2 linked regions of the Proteiniborus sp. DW1 genome follow. The protein of the gene in region 1 interacts with the protein of each later gene in a pairwise test. Links are inferred from orthologs where the notes say so. Each region holds a gene or a part of one and is shown in the gene's direction. Other genes may lie near its edges.

What was found.
Region 2: the proteins of tsaE (region 1) and rlmB interact in binary tests that used the Escherichia coli proteins (3 or more experiments, as listed by UniProt). The link is inferred for Proteiniborus sp. DW1 from one-to-one orthologs.

What each region holds. Positions count from the first base shown.
Region 1 is NZ_FMDO01000007.1:79,092-85,736, forward strand. The notes cover bases 1,536-4,287. They hold tsaE (tRNA (adenosine(37)-N6)-threonylcarbamoyltransferase complex ATPase subunit type 1 TsaE), read left to right. Parts: upstream 1,536-2,555; coding sequence 2,556-3,020; downstream 3,021-4,287. Other genes in these bases: DW1_RS01725 (ECF transporter S component), read left to right, coding at 1,733-2,335; tsaB (tRNA (adenosine(37)-N6)-threonylcarbamoyltransferase complex dimerization subunit type 1 TsaB), read left to right, coding at 3,053-3,775; rimI (ribosomal protein S18-alanine N-acetyltransferase), read left to right, coding at 3,768-4,232. Outside these bases: DW1_RS01720 (amidohydrolase), read left to right, coding at 12-1,169; DW1_RS01745 (efflux RND transporter periplasmic adaptor subunit), read left to right, coding at 4,367-5,650; DW1_RS01750 (ABC transporter ATP-binding protein), read left to right, coding at 5,647-6,360; DW1_RS01755 (ABC transporter permease), read left to right, coding at 6,376-6,645. UniProt on the Escherichia coli protein: Required for the formation of a threonylcarbamoyl group on adenosine at position 37 (t(6)A37) in tRNAs that read codons beginning with adenine.
Region 2 is NZ_FMDO01000052.1:199-7,073, reverse strand. The notes cover bases 3,474-6,455. They hold rlmB (23S rRNA (guanosine(2251)-2'-O)-methyltransferase RlmB), read left to right. Parts: upstream 3,474-4,577; coding sequence 4,578-5,333; downstream 5,334-6,455. Other genes in these bases: sigH (RNA polymerase sporulation sigma factor SigH), read left to right, coding at 5,931-6,455; DW1_RS12705 (NYN domain-containing protein), read left to right, coding at 5,335-5,856; thyX (FAD-dependent thymidylate synthase), read left to right, coding at 3,487-4,251. In the rest of the region: gltX (glutamate--tRNA ligase), read left to right, coding at 1-464; cysE (serine O-acetyltransferase), read left to right, coding at 977-1,648; cysS (cysteine--tRNA ligase), read left to right, coding at 1,635-3,035; DW1_RS12720 (Mini-ribonuclease 3), read left to right, coding at 3,040-3,471; more of sigH, read left to right, coding at 6,456-6,575. UniProt on the Escherichia coli protein: Specifically methylates the ribose of guanosine 2251 in 23S rRNA.

The sequences.
Region 1 (6,645 bases):
GGGGAATTTTGATGCTATTAATTAAGAATGCCAGAATCTATACAATGACGGAAAACGGAGTAATAGAAAATGGGAGTATTTTAGTAGAGGATGGAAAGATAAAAGAGGTAGGCAGGGATATAGTTGCTCCACTTGATGCAGAGATAATTGATGTAGAAGGTAGATTAGTTACACCAGGCTTTATAGATGCACATTGCCATTTAGGAATGTGGGAAGATGGAATAGGATTTGAAGGTAGTGATGGAAATGAATTTGTTGATCCAGTTACACCACACCTAAGAGCCATAGATGGAATAAATCCAATGGATGTTACATTTAAAGAAGCTAGAGAAGGTGGAGTTACATGTGTAGCTACAGGTCCAGGTAGTGCAAATGTAGTAGGAGGACAGTTTGTTGCTATAAAGACTTATGGAGATAGAATAGATGATATGATAGTAAAAGAACCATTGGCTATGAAAATTGCCTTTGGAGAAAATCCGAAAAGAGTATACGATGGCCAAAAGAAATCTCCAGTTACTAGGATGGCTACTGCTGCCATACTTAGAGATACACTTTCTAAGGCTAAAAGATATGTAGAGAAACTGGAAAAATCAAAGGATGACCCGTCCAAAGCTCCGGAATTTGATATGAAAATGGAAGCAATGGCAAAGGTTATTAGAAAGGAACTTCCACTAAAAGCTCATGCTCATAGAGCTGATGACATATTTACAGCTATAAGAATAGCAAAGGAATTTGATATAGATATTACTCTAGAACACTGTACAGAAGGACATTTAATAGCTACTCATCTTGCAAATGAAGGGAAACCAGCTATAGTAGGACCTACTCTTTCTGACAGGTCAAAATTTGAACTTAGAAACCTTACATTTGATACTCCTAAGGTGCTACATGATGCAGGAGTTAAAATAGCCATAATGACAGATTCACCTGTAATACCACTACAGTACCTTCCAATCTGTGCAGGTTTAGCAGTTAGAGCAGGATTAGATGAAATGGAAGCATTCAAAGCCATTACAATCAATCCAGCTGAAATATTAGGAATACAAGATAGAGTTGGAAGCATAGAAGTAGGCAAAGATGCAGATATAGTAATATTTGATGGAAATCCATTAACAGATTTAGGCTGTAAGACTCATTCTGTATTTATTGATGGAAAGAGAATAAAATAGATTATGACGAAAAAAGCGGAGAAGTTTCTCTGCTTTTTGTATTGTGTAGAAATTGAACGAAAACTAAAGGGATGGTGGAGTAGAAAACAAAAGATTTTTGGAGAAGTTAGTTTTCTAATCATTATTGACAATATAATACTATTATGAGATAATTAAATTGTTAAAAATATAATATTAAAATCTTCAGGGCAGGGTGTAATTCCCGACCGGCGGTATAGTCCGCGAGCTGCTAATGCAGTTGACTTGGTGAGATTCCAAGACCGACAGTAAAGTCTGGATGAGAGAAGGTTTTGCTAATATCCATTTACATAATGTATTTCGAATTTTTTCGAAGCTGACAGTGATTAACGGATATAGATTAGCTTATCAAGCCCTGATGTTATTCTTCAGGGCTTTTTTATGACTTAACCCGATTGTTTCGGATGCTTTTCCGAAAGAATCGTAGGTAGGTCAAACGCACCGAGCACCAAATTTATGGAGGGTAGTTGATCGAATAAATTTGTGTTGCTGACTGTGAATACCAATTGCTCTGAAGGAAAATTATGATTTGGAGGGATGGTATAATGTTAATGGTAAAAGGACAAATTAACACAAGGACAATGGTAAAAACAGCAGTACTATCAGTTTTAGCATTTTTAATAATGTACTTTGAAATGCCTTTATGGTTTACACCACCTTTTTTAAAGGTAGACTTAAGTGATATTCCAGCATTAATAGGTGCATTTGCATTAGGTCCAATAGCAGGAGTAGTTATTGAGTTAATTAAGAATATTTTAAATTTAGCAATTGAAGGTACTACAACAGCAGCAGTAGGAGAACTTGCAAACTTTTTTGTAGGAAGTATATTCGTTTTTGTTGCAGGATTTATTTATCAAAAGTATAAATCATTTAAGAGTGCTATATCAGGTATGATAGTTGCAACCATAGCTATGACACTTGTAGCTTCAGTTCTAAACTATTATTTCCTTATACCTTTCTATGCAAAGTTATTTGGAGTATCAGTAGACAAATACGTAGAGATGGGGGCACAGGTAAACAGATTTGTCACAGACTATAAAAGTTTTATATTGTGCGGTATATTACCTTTTAATTTCGTAAAAGGAGTTATGGTATCGCTTATAACAATACCACTATATAAAAGAGTATCACCAATATTACACAGATAATTAATATTTTAGTAGTCTTTAATCATCCTGCAGATACAGGGTGATTTTTTTATATACTTGTATATCCATCTTAAACTGGATATAATAGTTTTGTAACCCATAGGAAAGTCTTAAATTTCCTTTATTATTAACTTTTTGCAAAATGGGTTTCAATAAGACTTCCTCAGTTTATTAGAGTTTCATAGAAGTTTTTATTAGATAAAAAGGAAGGATGAAGCAATTGCTTAAAATAAATATAAATAACATAACAGAAACAGAAAAAGTCGGCTACATACTTGGTAAACTTCTAACAGGTGGCGAAGTAATATGCATGACAGGTGATTTAGGTGCAGGTAAGACTACTATGACTCAGTCTATAGCAAAAGGCTTAGATGTAGATGACTATGTAACCAGCCCTACATTTACTATAATAAATGAATACCAGGGCAGATGCCCGTTATATCATTTTGACGTCTACAGAATTAACGATGTAGATGAAATGTATGATTTAGGATATGAAGAGTACTTTTATTCAGATGGAGTATCTATTATAGAATGGGCAGACATAATTAAAGAAATACTCCCTAAGGAAAGACTGAATATTGAAATCAATAAAAAAGATAATATAGATAATAGAGAGATAATTATATATGGAAATGGAGAAAAATATATAAATATCATTAAATTACTTTCAGAGAAAATATAATACGATTATTGATAGATAAAGGAGCTGAAAAAATGAAAGTTTTAGCCATAGATACATCCAGCGTGTCTGCAACATGTGCAATAATAGATGACGATAGGCTATTAGTGGAGTACACTCTCAATCATAAGCTAACTCATTCACAGAAAATAATGCCTATGATAAAAGAAGTACTTAGTAGCTTAAGTTTAAAACCTGAAGACATAGATATATTTGCAGTTGCAAAGGGACCAGGCTCATTTACTGGACTAAGAATAGGAGTAGCTACAGTAAATGGACTAGCCCAATCAGTAAACAAAAAAGTAATAGGAGTACCTACACTTGATGCACTTGCCTTTAATTTACCATATTGTGAAGGAATAGTAGTTCCTATAATGGATGCTAGAAGGGATAGAGTATTTACAGGAATATATAAATGGACTAATGGGAATTTACATATAATCAAAGAGCAAGCAGCTTTAGAGGTTAAAGAACTTATAGATATATTAAAAGAAAGACCAGAAAAAATAGTCCTTGTAGGAGATGGAACTCTTGTTTATAGAGATGTATTTTCAGAAGCATTAGGAGAAAAGGCTATATTTGCTCCAAGAAGTGCAAATATGGCAAGAGCTTCTTCAGTGGCTGAGCTTGCAATGGCTAAAGCTTTACAAGGAAAGGTAGAGAGCTACTTTGAACTAGTTCCTGACTATTTAAGAGAATCCCAAGCTCAAAGAGAATACAATGAAAAACATAATATAGCCGGTGACAATAATGAGTGATGTAATAATTAGAGAGATGACTGAAAAAGATATAGACCAAGTGCTAGAAATTGAAAAAGAAGCCTTTGAAACACCTTGGTCCAGAGAAGCATTTGTATTAGAATTAGTGAAAAATCAATTAGCAAAATATATAGTAGCTGAGAAGGATGATAAAATTGTAGGATATGGTGGACTGTGGCTCATACTTGATGAAGGACATATAACTAACATAGCCGTAAGTTCACTTTATAGAGGACAAGGTATAGGTAACTTGCTTATTGAAAGGTTAATAGAGATATGCGAGGAAAGAGGAATAAACAACATGACTTTAGAAGTGAGAAAGTCAAACTTAGTAGCTCAATCATTATATAAAAAGTATGATTTTATAGACTGTGGAATTAGAAAAGGCTACTATACAGATACAAAAGAAGATGCAGTTATTATGTGGAGGATAGGTGAAGCAAGGGGACGGAGTTAGTGCTTCGCTCTTGTTTGTTAAATTTGTAGCTAAAATAATGAAATTATATATAATTATTATAATTATAGTTGAAGTATATTTAGTAAAAGTTTAGTCTAATATGATTAAGTAATATTTTTCTAGGAGGGAAAGACATGAAGAAAAAAACTATAGGAATAGTCATAGCAGCTATATTAGGTTTAGCTGTAATAACTGCTGGAGTGATGAAGGCAAAAAATACAGAAAAGGTTGCCAGTACATATGTATCAGTAGTGGAAGTAGAAGTAGAAAAGGATTTTGATTCAACCTTGATTACTGAAGGAACTTTGAAATCCAAGGAGCAAAGAAATGTGGTTTCAGATCTTCCTTATGTGATACAGGAAGTAGTATTTAAAGAAGGTGACAAAGTATCAGAAGGAGACATATTATTAAAGCTTGATGTAAAAGATTTAGAGTATAAAATAGAAACTGCTGAACTAAGTCTCGAAATGGAAAGACAAAGGCTCAAAAATCTAGAAAGACAACTTAGTGAATCAAGTAATACATTAGAGATTGAGAAAAATCTTGAAAATGCTAGATTAGCCTATGAAAATGCTCAAACTAAGTACGAAAACTCTAAAACTCTATATGATGCAGGAGCCGTAAGTAAGGAAATGCTAGATTCTGATGAAGCTAATATGATTACTGCAAAAAACAACTATGAGTTAGCACAAAAGCAAATAGAAGAAGCTCAAAATAAAGAAGACTTAAAATCTAATATAGATATTCAGAGAAAAAATGTAGAGATTCAAGAAATATCTCTAAAGTCTCAAAAGGAAGCATTGGAGCAGTCAATTATTAAAAGTCCTATATCAGGAACTATAGTGCAAGCAAATGCCCGTGTAGGAATACCTGCTACATCTGCAGCACCACTTTTTGTTATAGAGGACACAGATAATCTAGAAATAGAAGTTGGTATAGGGGAGTATGACATAAGCGAAATACAAATAGGACAAAAGGTAAAGGTTACAGGAGAAGCCTTTAAGGACAGAGAAATAAATGGAGTAGTATCTTTTATAGCACCATCTGCAACTATAGTATCTACTGGAACTGGAAAAGAAACACAAGTTATTGTTAAAATAGATATACCTAATGCTGATAATTATCTAAGACCAGGATTTACAGCTAATGTAGCTATTAATACAGCATATAAAAAAGAAGCATTAGTTTTACCTTATGAAACAGTATATGAGAAGAAGGATGGAACAAAGGTAGTATTTAAAGTTGAAGATAATAAGATAAAGGAAATTCCTATCTCTATAGGAATTCAAGGTGACCTAAAGCAAGAAGTAATTTCACCAGATATTAAGCTAGGGGATAAGATAGTTACAAATCCTACTGAAAAACTTTATGATGGTTTAGAGGTTTCAATTTTAAATAGTATAGGTGAGCAGAAATGATAAAGATAGAAAACTTAGGAAAGATATATGATACTGGCAAGATATCCGTAGAGGCGCTTAAAGGTATAAACCTTGAAGTAAAAGAAAATGAATTTGTTTCCATAATGGGAACTTCAGGTTCAGGAAAATCTACTCTAATGAATATATTAGGCTGTTTAGATAGACCTACATCAGGGAGATATTCTTTAGATGGAGTAGCAGTAGAAAAATTAAATGAAGCGGAACTTGCAACAATTAGAAATAAGAAAATAGGTTTTGTCTTTCAATCCTTTAATCTGCTGCCTCGTACTTCTGCATTAAAAAATGTTGAACTTCCAATGACTTATGCTGGGATACCTAAAAAGGAAAGAAGATTAAAAGCCTTAGAAGTATTAGAAAAGGTAGGATTAGGAGAAAGAGTAGGTCATTTACCAAATGAGCTTTCTGGTGGTCAAAAGCAAAGGGTAGCTATTGCAAGAGCCTTAGTCAATAACCCTGCAATACTGCTTGCTGATGAACCTACAGGAAATCTTGACACCAAATCTGGTGAAGAGATTATGGCAATATTCCAGCAGCTTAATAGGGAAGGAGTTACCATAATATTAGTAACCCATGAGCCTGAAATTGCTCAGCATACCAAAAGAATAGTACTATTTAGGGATGGATGTATAATAGATGATAGAGAAGTAGAAAATCAAGTTATTATAAAGCCACAGTCAGTAAGTGAGTAATATAGAGGTGATAGGATGAATTTTTTAGAGAGTATAGGCTCTGCGTTATCTAGTCTTTGGGCTAATAAAATGCGTACTTTTTTGACTATGCTTGGAATTATCATAGGAATAGCTTCAGTTATAACAATAGTATCATTAGGTCAAGGAAGCCAGGCTCAGATAGGGAATGAGTTTGAAAAAATGGGTGCAAATTTAGTAGCTATTTATACAAACTGGGAAGAAGATCTAAATAGAAATGATTACTTTAATGATGAGGATTTAAAGACAGTTAAGAGAGTATTTGGA
Region 2 (6,875 bases), on another replicon or contig:
AAATCACAAAACTAGCTATACCACATCTTTTAAATGCAGGCTATATTAGTGAAGAGGATGTGGATAGCAGATATGATTGGATAAAGCTTATAGTATCAACACTTCAAGAAAGAATATCTTATGTGGGAGAGATAGTAGAAAAAGCTCAGTTCTATTTTGACAATGAAATAAAACCAGAAAATGAAGAAGTTATTGAAATGCTTAAAGGAGAACAAGTTCCTTCTTTGCTACAAGCATTTAAAGAAGAACTATCGCAAATAGACGAAATAGATGAAGAATTTTCTACTACAATAATGAAAAAAATACAGAAAAGCACTGGAGTGAAGGGCAAAAATCTATTTATGCCAATAAGGTCCGCTTTAACAGGCCAGCTTCATGGACCAGACTTAGATAAGATTATTCTAATTTTAGGGAAACAAAATATACTTAGCCGCATAGAATATGTAAAAAACCACATTAAATAATGCTTGAATAATTTTATGTTTAAGATTATTGATTAAGTATTGATAAATTTACTTACATTTAGTAAACTATTATAATAACATCATAACATTGAATTAGAGATAAAGGTTATGATAAGGTAAAGTAAATCTAATACACATACAGAGAGGGGCTTTTATAAGCTGAGAGAAGCCTTATGTCAATTTTAGATTGAAGTGCACCTTTGAACTGTTGCCTGAAATATTAGTAGGGTTAGCCGGGGAAGCGCCGTTATTGCTTTTACAAGGTGGGGCATATATGCTCAATTAGAGTGGAACCGCGGGATTATACCGTCTCTTTACAAATAGTATTGAGGCGGTTATTTTTATGACCTAACCCGATTTTCCGAACGCTTTTTTCGGAAAATCGCTGGTAGGTCAAACTGGGCGAGCATCAAATTTATGTGACTGAATGGGAGAGAACAGATTTGAGTTTCAAGACTGTGAAAGGACCTAGTCCAACTAAGATTAAGTATTAGAAAGGAAAGGGAGAATCTATGTTCAAACATTTGAAAGCAGATGTTAAAGCCGTAATGGAAAGAGACCCAGCAGCGAAAAGTTTATTAGAGGTACTACTTTGTTATCCAGGACTTCATGCTATAATGTTTCACAGAGTTTCCCATTGGTTCTATAAAAGAAAGCTCTACTTTATTGCCAGATTTATATCAACAATAGCTAGATTTCTAACCGCAATAGATATACATCCTGGAGCTAAAATAGGAGAAGGTGTTTTCATAGACCATGGAATAGGTGTAGTCATAGGTGAAACTGCTGAAATAGGGAATAACGTAACAATATATCAAGGAGTAACTCTTGGAGGAACAGGGAAAGATGTAGGGAAAAGACATCCTACCATAGGAAACAATGTAGTTGTAAGTAGTGGAGCTAAAGTGCTGGGACCATTTAGAGTAGGTGATAATTCTAAAATCGGAGCTGGCTCTGTAGTTCTAAAAGAAGTACCGCCAAATTGTACAGTAGTTGGAGTTCCAGGTAGAGTGGTAGTAAAGGAAAACAAGAGGATCCCATTAGCAGAAAACTGCATAGATCTTGATCAAATAAGACTTCCTGACCCAGTGGCACAGGAGTTAGAAAGTTTGAGGGAAAGAATAAATAAATTAGAAGAGCAGGTATTCAAATTAACAGGGAGGGAAAATAATGAAACTTTATAATACGCTGACAAGAAAAAAAGAAGAATTCAAGCCAATCAAACAAGACAAAGTTACTATTTATGTATGTGGGCCAACTGTGTATAATTATATTCATGTAGGAAATGCGCGGCCACTAGTAGTATTTGACGTATTAAGAAGATATTTAGAATATAAGAACTATACAGTAGATTATTTAGTGAATTTTACCGACATAGATGATAAACTTATAAATAAGGCTAATGAAGAAGGAACTACTGTAAAAGAAATTGCAGAAAAATTTATAGATGAATATTTAAAGGATGCAAAGGGATTATTATTAAAGGAAGAGTCTACAAATCATCCAAAGGCCACTGAGCATATTAAAGACATAATAGACTTTATTACAGAGCTTGTAGAAAAAGATTTTGCCTATAGTGCTAATGGAGACGTATACTTTGATATAACTAAGCTAGATGACTATGGTAAACTTTCCAAGAAAAACATTGAAGACTTAGTATCAGGAGCTAGAGTAGAAGTTAATGAAATCAAAAGAAATCCTATGGACTTCACTTTATGGAAGGGAGCTAAGCCTGGAGAGCCTGCATGGGATAGTCCTTGGGGAAAAGGTAGACCAGGCTGGCATATAGAGTGTTCTGTAATGGCAAGAAGGTATTTAGGAGATACTATAGACATACATGCAGGCGGAGAGGACCTGCAATTTCCACACCACGAAAATGAAATAGCTCAAAGCGAAAGCCTTACAGGGAAACCATTTGCTAACTATTGGCTTCACAATGCAATGATAAATGTGGAAAATCAAAAGATGTCAAAATCCTCAATGAACTTCTTTACAGTAAGAGAAATTAGCAAGGAATTTGATTTAGAAGTATTGAGATTTTTCATACTTTCAGCTCATTACAGAAAGCCTGTAAACTTTAGCAGAGAATTTGTGGAGCAGGCTAAAAATGGTCTAGATAGGTTATACAATGGAAAGAAAAACCTAGAATATTTAATTAACAATACTGAAGAAAAAGTATTAACAAATGAAGATAATATAATCAAAGAAGAAATAATTGAGCTAAAGAAAAAGTTTATTGACAGTATGGAGGACGATATAAATACAGCTGATGCCATATCATCACTATTTGAGATAATAAAAGTAGGTAATACTAAATTAAATCATGATTCACCTAAAGAGTTAGTAGTATATACTCATAATGTATTGATGGAGCTCAGTGGGATATTAAATATACTAAATAAAGAAGAAGAGCTATTGGATGAGGAAATTGCTGAGCTAATAGAGAAAAGGATAGAAGCTAGAAAAAACAAGGACTTTAAATTAGCCGATCAAATAAGAGATGACTTAAAAGAAAAAGGTATAATCCTAGAGGACACAAAAGATGGAGTAAAGTGGAAGAGGGTTAGATAATAGAATGGGCAAAGATTTATTTAATGGACTTAAAGATATATGTAAAGGCTGGGGAGTAGACATTAAAATGCTATCTCCCTTACAGCTTGCTTACATAGGAGACGCAGTATATGAGCTTTTTATAAGAACATTCTTAATAGGAACTAAGAATATGTCTGTCAATGAGCTTCATAAAGAAGCTATTGAATATGTAAAAGCTAAAGCACAGGCAGATGTAACTCATTTTCTAGAGGATAAGCTTACAGAAGAAGAATGGCAAATGGTTAAAAGAGGTAGAAATGCAAAATCAGGTTCTGCACCTAAGAATGCTAACTTGCTAGACTATAGATATGCAACTGGCTTTGAAACTCTTATAGGCTTTTTGTATCTTAATGGAAGAAACGAGAGAATTTTGGAGATTTTTAGTATGATAATAAACGAGAATGAATGTAAATAATAAGGGGGAGTGAAAATGCTTAGGGTAAGTCTGCTAAGATATACACAGGATGCAGAAAAACTAATAGCTGCTGCTGCAAAGCTATGTTATTCAGCAGTAGGAGTAGAAGATATTGAAGAAAAACTAGATGATAGAAAAACACAGGATTTTATCGAAATGCTTATGGAGTTAGGTCATGAATCACCAATTGAACATGTTTCTTTTACTTTTGGAGTTGAGGGCATAAGTAGGGTTTTGACTCATCAATTAGTGAGACATAGAATTGGAGCATCGTATTCTCAACAATCTCAGAGATATGTAAAACTGCAGCAATTTGAGTATATAATTCCACCATCAATAGAAGCCATACCCGAAGCAAAAGCAAAATTCATAGAAGCTATGGAGCAAGACCAAAAATATTATAATGAGTTGACAGACTTATTATTTACTAAGCATTATGAAAAGCTGATTCAAGAAGGTTATAGTGAAGTAAAGGCTAGAAAGGATGCAGAGAAAATGGCCATCGAAGATGCTAGGTATGTATTTCCTAATGCCTGTGAAACCAAGATTGTATTTACAATGAATGCAAGAGCATTATTTAACTTTTTTAATAAAAGATGCTGCAATAGAGCACAATGGGAAATAAGACAGCTAGCTATAGAAATGCTAAGACAAGTAAAAGCAGTTGCCCCATCATTATTTAAATACTCAGGTCCAGGTTGTGTTAATGGTCCATGCCCAGAGGGAAAAATGACTTGTGGGAAGATAAAAGAAGTAAGGGAGAAATTTAAATATCTGTAGGCTAGGAAAAATTAGACAAAATACACGCTCACGGTTTCGGTCACGAATAATTCTATAGCTCATTCCGGTAAAAAATCCTACAACTTGCAAACTTGCTTCGGTTAATGGAGTTACAGAAATCTTTGATTTCGTCGTAACTCCTTATGTCAGCGTATGCTGACCTTACCTTAGTTTGTTTGTTTAACGGATTTTTCACCTCTATTCGCTAAGAATTATAGTCGTGCCCTGCAAATGTTCGCTTAGTATTTTATCTAATTTTTCAACATACGGATTCTAATTTACAATATTTTAGTATTTTAGTGAAAATTCAAGGATAAAGGTAAGAGGTGAAGAAATTGAGAGAAGAAGGCTATGTAGAAGGTCGTAATCCAGTAATAGAAGCCATAAAAAGCGGAAGAGAAATAGATAAAATACTAATTGCTAAAGGCTCAGAACAGGGCTCCATACAAAAAATAATCGGTATGGCAAAAGAAAAAAGAATAGTGATACAATATGTAGAAAAAGCAAAACTAGATGCAATGTCAGAAACCAAAGCCCATCAAGGAGTTATAGCACTAGTAACTCCATATTCATATAAAACAGTAGATGATATAATGAAAGCTGCAGAAGACAAAAACGAAGACCCTTTTATAATAATACTAGATGAAATAGAGGACCCTCATAATTTGGGTGCCATTATCCGTACAGCAGAATGTGCAGGAGCTCATGGTGTTATAATACCTAAGAGAAGAGCCGTAGGTCTAACACCAGTAGTTATAAAAGCTTCAGCAGGAGCAGTAGAATACATGAATATTGCAAAGGTTTCTAATATTGCCTCTACAATTGAAGAGCTTAAAGAGAGAGGAGTATGGATATACGGAGCCGATATGGATGGGGAGCAGGATTATTTTAATAGAGACTTATCAGGTCCTATAGCGATAGTAATAGGTAGTGAAGGAAAGGGAATAGGTAGATTGATAAGAGAAAAATGCGACTTTTTAGTTAAGATACCGATGAACGGAAAAATATCATCCTTAAATGCTTCAGTTGCAGCTTCAGTTATGATGTATGAAGTGCTGAGACAAAGGGGCTTAAAAGAATGACATGAGAGGTAGCGCAAAGGAATATTTGTTTGTTGACGGGTATAATATCATAAACAACTGGAGCAATCTAAGAGAGTTGTCAAAGCAGAGCTTAGAGATTTCAAGAAATGAATTGATTGATATACTGGCGGAGTATCAGTCATATACAGGTATAAAGGTAATAATAGTTTTTGATGCACATCTTGTAAAAGGAAGCATGGAAAAGAAAGAAACTCTTAAAGGTATTGAGATAGTATATACAAAGGAAAAGGAAAGTGCAGACCACTACATAGAAAGAACTTTAGATGCAATTGGAAGGGCAAAAAAAGTACGAGTGGCTACATCTGACTGGATCGAACAACAAGTGGTAATAGGTAGAGGAGGAACTCGAATTTCAGCTAGAGAACTGAAGCTTGAAGTGGAACATTACAAAGAGATGATTAGAAAAAAGAATAAAGTAACTAATGAGACAAATGATCTTTTAATTGGAAGATTAGATAAAGAGACTTTAGAAAAACTTGAAAAACTCAGAAAGAATAAGTAAATAGCTTGACTCCAATACTAAATAAATATATAATGATTGTATGCGTAGAGGGTTTTATCAAATTGCTGGAGGGGATGCTAGTGGGACTAAGTATGTATAAAGACTTATCAGATGAAGCTTTGGATGATGAAAAAATAATTGAAGATGCTAGAGATGGTGACCCTGAGGCACTAGAATATCTTATAAAAAAGTATAAAAACTTTGTACGAGCTAAGGCAAGATCATACTTTTTAATTGGAGCAGATAAGGAGGATATCATTCAAGAAGGAATGATAGGTCTATATAAGGCTATACGTGACTATAATCAGGACAAGCTCACCTCCTTTAGGGCTTTTGCTGAGTTATGCATAACTAGGCAAATAATTACTGCAATAAAAACTGCAACTAGGCAAAAACATATACCGTTAAACTCTTATGTATCGTTAAATAAGCCTATTTATGATGAGGAATCAGATAGAACGCTCTTAGATGTAATTACAGGGGCTAAGATAACTGATCCGGAAGAACTGATCATAAGCAGAGAAGAGCTGGAAAGCATTGAAAGCAAAATAGGTGAGATACTAAGTGATTTAGAATGGGAAGTGTTGATGTCGTATCTTCAAGGCAAATCTTATCAGGAGATAGCAGTAGATTTAAACAGACATGTAAAATCTATTGATAATGCTCTTCAAAGAGTGAAGAGGAAGCTAGAGAGATACTTAGAAGTAAAAGATGTATAAACATATTCAATATTTTCCCTATTGACATAAAATCAAGCTGATAGTAAAATTATCTAAGTGATGGCTATAAATGCCCATGTAGCTCAGGAGGTAGAGCACTTGCATGGTAAGCAAGAGGTCACCGGTTCGAGTCCGGTCGTGGGCTCCAATTAGAAATGTCATCACGAAACACCCGGATGAGTTTACTAAGGCTAAAAAACATTTTTAACATAATAGATATCTTGGGTATATTTATTTATCAATGCTAATACATATTAGCTGTATTTTAAATCTTTATTTAAGGAGGAAAAGAAAATGGCA